DNA from 3 places in the Comamonas guangdongensis genome. Region 3 is predicted to be linked to each of the others. Evidence: predicted binding sites of a transcription regulator. Region 3 holds the regulator's gene; each other region holds the start of a gene.
The links. The regulator FNR, encoded in region 3, switches genes on or off when oxygen is low (the NO sensors DNR and NnrR bind a similar motif). The targets are predictions, from matches to a motif close to TTGATNNNNATCAA.
Positions count from the first base shown of each region.

Region 1 (2,246 bases), on a different contig from region 3:
TGTCCATTTCCTCGGGCTTGGAGTCGATCTCGATCTTGATCTTGGCCGCGGCCTCGTCGATCAGGTCGATGGCCTTGTCGGGCAGGAAGCGGTCGGTGATATAGCGGTGCGACAGCTCGGCCGCGGCCACGATGGCCGGGTCGGTGATGTCCACGCCGTGGTGGGCCTCGTACTTGACCTGCAGACCGCGCAGGATGGCGATGGTGTCCTCGACCGAGGGCTCGTCCACGATCACCTTCTGGAAGCGCCGCTCCAGGGCCGCGTCCTTCTCGATGTATTTGCGGTATTCATCGAGCGTAGTCGCTCCCACGCAGTGCAGCTCGCCGCGCGCCAGCGCCGGCTTGAGCATATTGCCCGCATCCATGGCGCCGTCGGCCTTGCCCGCACCCACCATGGTGTGGATTTCGTCGATGAAGAGAATGATGCGGCCTTCATCCTGCGCAATTTCCTTGAGCACGGATTTGAGACGCTCCTCGAAGTCGCCGCGGTATTTGGCGCCGGCCAGCAGGCCCGCCATATCCAGCGACAGCACGCGCTTGTCCTTCAGCGATTCGGGCACCTCGCCGGCCACGATGCGCTGGGCCAGGCCCTCGACGATGGCGGTCTTGCCCACGCCGGGCTCGCCGATCAGCACGGGATTGTTCTTGCTGCGGCGCTGCAGCACCTGGATGGCGCGGCGGATCTCGTCGTCGCGGCCGATCACGGGGTCCAGCTTGCCGCTGCGCGCGCGCTCGGTCAGGTCCAGCGTGTACTTCTTCAGCGCCTCGCGCTGGCCTTCGGCCTCGGCGCTGTCCACCTTCTGGCCTCCGCGCACGGCATTGATCGCCGCTTCCAGGCTGGACTTGCTCACGCCGCTTTGCTTGAGCAGGGCGCCGGCGCGCGTGGCCGAGCCCGCGGCATCGGCCAGCGCCAGCAGATACAGCTCGCTGGCAATGAACTGGTCGCCGCGCTTCATGGCCTCCTTGTCGGTCGCCTGCAGCAAGCGATCGAGCTCCGAGCCCACGCGCACATCGCCCTGCTGCTGCACGCGCGGCAGCTCGCCCATGGCCTGCTCGGCCAGGCTCTTGAGCTGCTGCACATTGGCGCCCGCGCGCTGCAGCAGCGCGCCGGGGCCGTCCGGCTGGCGCAGCATGGCCACCAGCAGGTGCAGCGGGTCGATGGTGGATTGGTCGGCACCCAGCGCCAGGGACTGCGCGTCGGCCAAGGCTTCTTGGAATTTTGTCGTCAGTTTGTCAATTCGCATGGTGTTCAGCTTTCGCTCCAGATCAGAGTCATTGGCAATAATCTGTGAGTGCAAGAGGGATTTTCAAGACCCGAGGCCGCAACAAAGCGCCGTTCTTGCGCCAGATCAAGCCGGTCCGGCGCAAATCACCGTCAAGCATCCCGCTGCAGCCGCAGGAATTGCGTAGGAGTAAATCCAAAATGCTTGCGAAAGCAGCGCAGCAGATGACTGGCGCTGGAAAAGCCGGTCTCGGCCGCCAGCAGCGCCAGCCCCGGCGCGCCTGCCCGGCCCTGCAGCCGCTGGCGCACCGCGCACAGGCGCCGCTGCAGCACCCAGTCGTGCACGGTGCAGCCCATGCTCTGGTGGAACATGCGCGCGAAGTGGTACTCGGACAGGGCCGCAACCTCGGCCAGGCCCGAAAGACTCAGGGCCCGGACATCGGCCAGATGGGCATCCACATAGTCGAGCACCCGGCGCCGCACCACGGGCGAAAGCCCGCCCAGCGGCCGCGCCAGCCTTTGCCGGTAGCGGGGCGCGGCCGACTGCAGCACCAGCCGGTCCAGAATCTGCTGGCTCAGCGTATCGGCGCGCAACGCATCGTGAGGGTCGCTCCAGTCCAGCCGCCACAGGCCCTGGGCCCATTGCGCATAGACCGGGTCGACGGCATAGATCTGCGGCATCAGGGTCATGCTGCGCGGCTCCGCATCCAGCAGGCGCACCGCACGCTCGGCCCAGGCCATGTCGGAGACATAGAGATGCAGAAACTGCACGGGCTCGCGCACCAGCCAGTGCGACTCGTGCTCGGCCGGAAAGACGCAGAAGCGCCCGGCCTCGCCCCTGAGATCCGCATCCCCCTTGAGCTGCGAGCCCCGGCCGCCGGCCAGATAGACGGACAGGGTGTGGTGCCCCTGCCGGCAATAGTGCACCTCGTCATCGCTGTTGGCCCAGATGGCCAGCTCCAGCGACTGGCTCAGGCAGGCCTTGCGCCTGAGCTGCGCGCGCGAGCCCGCCAGCACCTGGCTTA
Region 1 is NZ_JBFYGN010000001.1:151,761-154,006, reverse strand. Features, by position in the region: gene clpB (ATP-dependent chaperone ClpB) at 1-1,243, opposite strand, end outside; gene AB6724_RS00680 (helix-turn-helix domain-containing protein) at 1,375-2,246, opposite strand, start outside.
Region 1: a site for FNR is predicted at 1,339-1,352, ahead of clpB (ATP-dependent chaperone ClpB). Genes of this name have one in related genera too.

Region 2 (2,246 bases), on a different contig from region 3:
GTGCTGGGCAATTGCCTGTCTCAGCCGCTGCGCGGTTTGCGGGCATGATGGCGGCCATTGAAACCAACTGGGGAGTGCGATGGCAGGTGCCGGCCTTTTGATGCTGCTCGACGATATCGCGGCGCTGCTGGACGACGTGGCCTTGATGACCAAGACCGCGGCGGCCAAGAGCACGGCGGCGGCAGACGATGTGGCCACCATGACCAAAGTGGCCATGGGCAAGACGGCGGGCGTGCTGGGCGATGATCTGGCGCTCAATGCCGAGCAGGTCACCGGTGTGCGTGCCAGCCGCGAGCTGCCCGTGGTCTGGGCCGTGGCCAAGGGCTCGCTCAAGAACAAGGCGATTCTGGTGCCTGCGGCCTTGCTCATCAGCGCCTTCGTGCCCTGGCTGATCACGCCGCTGCTGATGGTGGGCGGAGCTTTTCTGTGCTTCGAGGGTGTGGAAAAAATCCTCGAGTTGCTGCACAAAAAGCCGCCGCACGCTGCGCAGGATGCGCTGGTGGATGCCGATGCTGCGGCCCGGCAGGGCGTGGCGCCGTCATCGGTACGGGCAGCGCGCGCCAGGGATGTTGACCCCGTCGAATACGAGAGGCAGAAGGTCAAGGGGGCCGTGCGCACGGACTTCATCCTCTCGGCCGAGATCATGGCCATCGCCCTGGGCACGGTGGCCAGCAAGCCGATCTGGGAGCAGGCGGCGGTGCTGATCGCCGTGGCACTGGCGATCACGGTTTTTGTCTACGGCCTGGTGGCGGCCATCGTGCGCATGGACGATGTGGGCGGCTGGCTGATGGCCCGCAGCAGCGCAGCGGCTCAGGCCCTGGGCCGCGGCCTGATCGGCTTCACTCCCTGGTTGATGCGCGGCCTGTCGGTCGTCGGCACCGCAGCCATGTTCATGGTCGGCGGCAGTCTGCTGGTGCATGGCATGGCACCTGTCGAGCATTGGGTGAGTGCCGTCATCACCCCCATGGGCGGTGTGATCGCCATGCTGGGGACGGTGCTGGTCAATGTGGCGGTCGGTGCCGTCATCGGGGCGGCCGTGGTGCTGTGCCTGGAGCTGTGGCACAAGCTGGGCCCGCGTCGGGGCGTACACTGAAGAAATATAGCTAGCACTGCAGGTGTGGCGCGGGTTTGCGCTGCATCAGTCTTCGCTGCGGCCGTGGCCATGGGGCAACGGCCGCTTTTTTATGGCGCTTCGCGAGCGGCGGATTGACCTGGGACAAACCCGAGCCCGGCGGGCTTTGTTTCAATCAATGCCAAGGGAAGTGCACGGCGCTCCCCAGAATTTCTTCAAGGAAAAAGCCAATGAAAAAGACTCTGATCGCGATTGCCGCTGCTGCCAGCGCGCTGACTGCAGGTACCGCTTTTGCCCAATCGTTTGACGGCACCAGCCCCTGGATGGTGCGCGTGCGCGCCGTGCATCTGGACAGCGAAAACGGCGGCGCGGCAGGCGATGCCGGCCTGAGCATCAACAACAAGTGGATGCCTGAAGTGGACGTGTCCTACTTCTTCACGCCCAATATCGCTGCCGAGCTGGTTCTGACCTATCCGCAAAAGCACGATGTGCGTCTGGGCGGCGACAAGGTCGGCACGCTCAAGCATCTGCCGCCCACCTTGCTGGCCCAGTACCACTTCACCAACTTCGGCGCTTTCAAGCCCTATGTGGGCGCTGGCGTGAACTACACGAATTTCTCCAGCGTGAACCTGCCCGACGGCGTGAGCATCAAGAAGAACAGCTTCGGCGGCGCGCTGCAGCTCGGCTTCGACTACGCGCTGGACAAGAACTGGTCGCTGAACTTCGACGTCAAGAAGGTCTATCTGGGCACCAAGGTGACGGGCGCCGGCCTGGAAGACGCCAAGTTCAAGGTCGATCCATGGCTGGTCGGCGTGGGTGTGGGCTATCGCTTCTGATAGCAAGGAGTGATCTCGTCCCTGGCCTTCTTCCGGGGATGAGGCACGCATCGCAGCATCTGCGGTGCATCGGGGTGGGCGGGCCGGCATGGCCTGCATGCTCCAAAGGCTAGGGTGTATGTTTGATATCGGTATTCCGCAGCTGCGGGGTACCGATTTTTTTTGCCCGCTCTAAGTTCGCGGCTGCGGAGCGGGCATGCATCGACTGTCCTCGGTCCAGCAGACAAATCCCGGCCTCACGGCCAGGTGCTGCAGTCCATTGCGGGGCGGGCACCTGATCGGGACACCGTCGGCGGGAAAGCCGCGGATGATCACGCTCGGACTGGAACAGCCGGCTC
Region 2 is NZ_JBFYGN010000011.1:71,589-73,834, reverse strand. Features, by position in the region: gene AB6724_RS11640 (DUF808 domain-containing protein) at 80-1,093, shown strand; gene AB6724_RS11635 (OmpW/AlkL family protein) at 1,303-1,908, shown strand; gene AB6724_RS11630 (LysR family transcriptional regulator) at 2,245-2,246, opposite strand, start outside.
Region 2: a site for FNR is predicted at 1,207-1,220, ahead of AB6724_RS11635 (OmpW/AlkL family protein). Genes of this name have one in related genera too.

Region 3 (2,246 bases):
GCGGCATTGCCGTGCGCCTGCAGATTCCCTATGGCTCGGCGGAGCCGGGCTCGCATGCCGTGCACTTCAATGTGGATGCCGTGAATCCCGAGGCGGGGCGGACGTCCGAAAAAGCCGTGTTCCTGGTGCCGCGCTGAGCGGCGGACTATCATCTGTCCGGCCCGAGTCGACCCTGTGCGACACCGGCCGGGCGATAGCAATTTGAAAGAGGTTTCTCATGTCGGCAACACAAGCAAGAGCCGCCCAGGCGCAAAAAGCTCCCCATCCCGAGGACGGCAAGCCCTGGTGGAAGTTCGCCCATGTCTGGCTCATCATCTCCGGACCGCTGGTCGTGGTGATTGCGGGCTTGGTGACCGCCTATATCGCCATGAGCAAGCCCGATCCCGTGGTCGATCCCGATTACTACCGCCATGGCCTGGAAATCAACCAGCGCCTGACCGAAGCGCAAAAAAGCCTGGCTCCGGCCGTGACCGGCCGCAACCATGCGGCGACCCCGGCCCACGACCATCCTCTGGATCGCTGAGCGTCCGGCGCCACTCCATCAAAGGCCGCTTTGCGGCCTTTGTCATGGCAGGACTCTCAAAACATGAGCGCTCTGCGCTGGTTCTTCATGATTTTCAGGTGATTTGAGGTGGAAAATCAATGAGAGGCAGGCGCTGTAAGCTCTCTAAAACATAGCGGTTCAGGGTTTCCCGCCTTGGTGCATGCCCCCGGTCTGCGATCTCCATCCTTGTGCAAAATGGCATTGCCCCCACAGCCCAAGGAGATTCGTGATGGACGCTCGCAGCTGGATGTGGATTGCCTGGCCTGCCTTTCTGGCCGCGGCGATCATGGAAATGGTGGTTTTTGCGTTTGTGGACCCGCTGGATGCGCACTGGATGGGCGCCCCCCTCGAGTGGTCGCGCAGCGCCATCTATACGGTGGGCTTCTTCGTCTTCTGGCTGGTCACCATGGTGGGCAGCCTGATGACCAGGATGCTGGCGCGCTCGGCGCATGAGCTCAACGGCGGCATAGTCTCCGAGCCCTGGGTGGAGTAGGGCGCCGAGGCCGCAAAAACAAAGCCCGCTGCGTGCGGGCTTTGTGCTTGTGGGAGGGAAGGGCTCAGCTCTGGCACTGCTGGCTGTTGACGATACGCTTGAGCGCGTCGGTGTCGAGAATCCGCAGGTGGCGCTGCTTGACCTCGAGGATGCCGTCCTCGGCAAACTTGGAGAAGGTGCGGCTCACGGTCTCCAGTTTCAGACCCAGATAGCTGCCGATCTCCTCGCGCGTCATGCGCAGCACTAGCTCGGACTTGGAAAAGCCGCGCGCCGACAGGCGCTGCACGAGATTGAGCACAAAGGCCGCGAGGCGCTCTTCGGCGCGCATGCTGCCCAGCAGCAGCATCACGCCGTGCTCGCGCACGATTTCGCGGCTCATGACCTTGTGCACATGGTTTTGCAGCGCCGTGACCTCGCGCGAGAGCTGCTCGAGCTTGTCGAAGGGCATCACGCAGACTTCGGCGTCTTCCAGCGCCACGGCGTCGCAGGTGTGGTGATCGTTGACGATGCCGTCCAGGCCTATGATTTCGCCCGCCATCTGAAAGCCGGTTACTTGGTCGCGCCCATCTTCGGTGGCCACGCAGGTCTTGAAGAAACCGGTGCGGATCGCATACAGCGAGGTGAATTCTTCGCCATTGCGAAACAGCAGCCCCCCGCGCTTGACCTTGCGGCGCGTGGCCACGATTTCGTCAATGCGCTCTATCTGTTCATCGTCCAAGCCCATGGGCATGCACAGTTCACGCAGATTGCAGTTGGAGCAGGATGCTTTGATGGTTTGAAGATTCATGGGGTTTGCAGCAACGGCACACACAGGCTTGGCTTTAGCCGTCGTGCCAGTCATTGACCTCGTAGTTTGAGATGAGATGGATCAAATTGTCGCAGCCCTTGCCTTGGAGTCCCTTGATTTTCGTCAAGGACAGGGGGTTTGCCTTGGGGCACAGTGCAGGCATTCATTCAAAAAACCGCGTTTGCTGCACCTGCCTTCAGACTTGTTGCCTATCCCAGGTCATGAGAGCTCTTTGTTGCAGGCAATGTGAGCGCACCCTGACGCCAGAGTTATGACCGCAGTCACGCCCGAGTTGCTAAGCCGTTTTGATATACCGGGGCCACGCTACACGTCGTTTCCAACAGCCGACCGTTTTGTTGAGGCTTTCGGCCCCGACGACTATATATTGGCGCTGCAGCAACGCAAAGCCCATTCCGGCAGCC
Region 3 is NZ_JBFYGN010000021.1:33,802-36,047, reverse strand. Features, by position in the region: gene ccoG (cytochrome c oxidase accessory protein CcoG) at 1-137, shown strand, start outside; gene AB6724_RS16545 (FixH family protein) at 218-523, shown strand; gene AB6724_RS16540 (hypothetical protein) at 774-1,037, shown strand; gene fnr (fumarate/nitrate reduction transcriptional regulator Fnr) at 1,102-1,824, opposite strand; gene hemN (oxygen-independent coproporphyrinogen III oxidase) at 2,096-2,246, shown strand, end outside.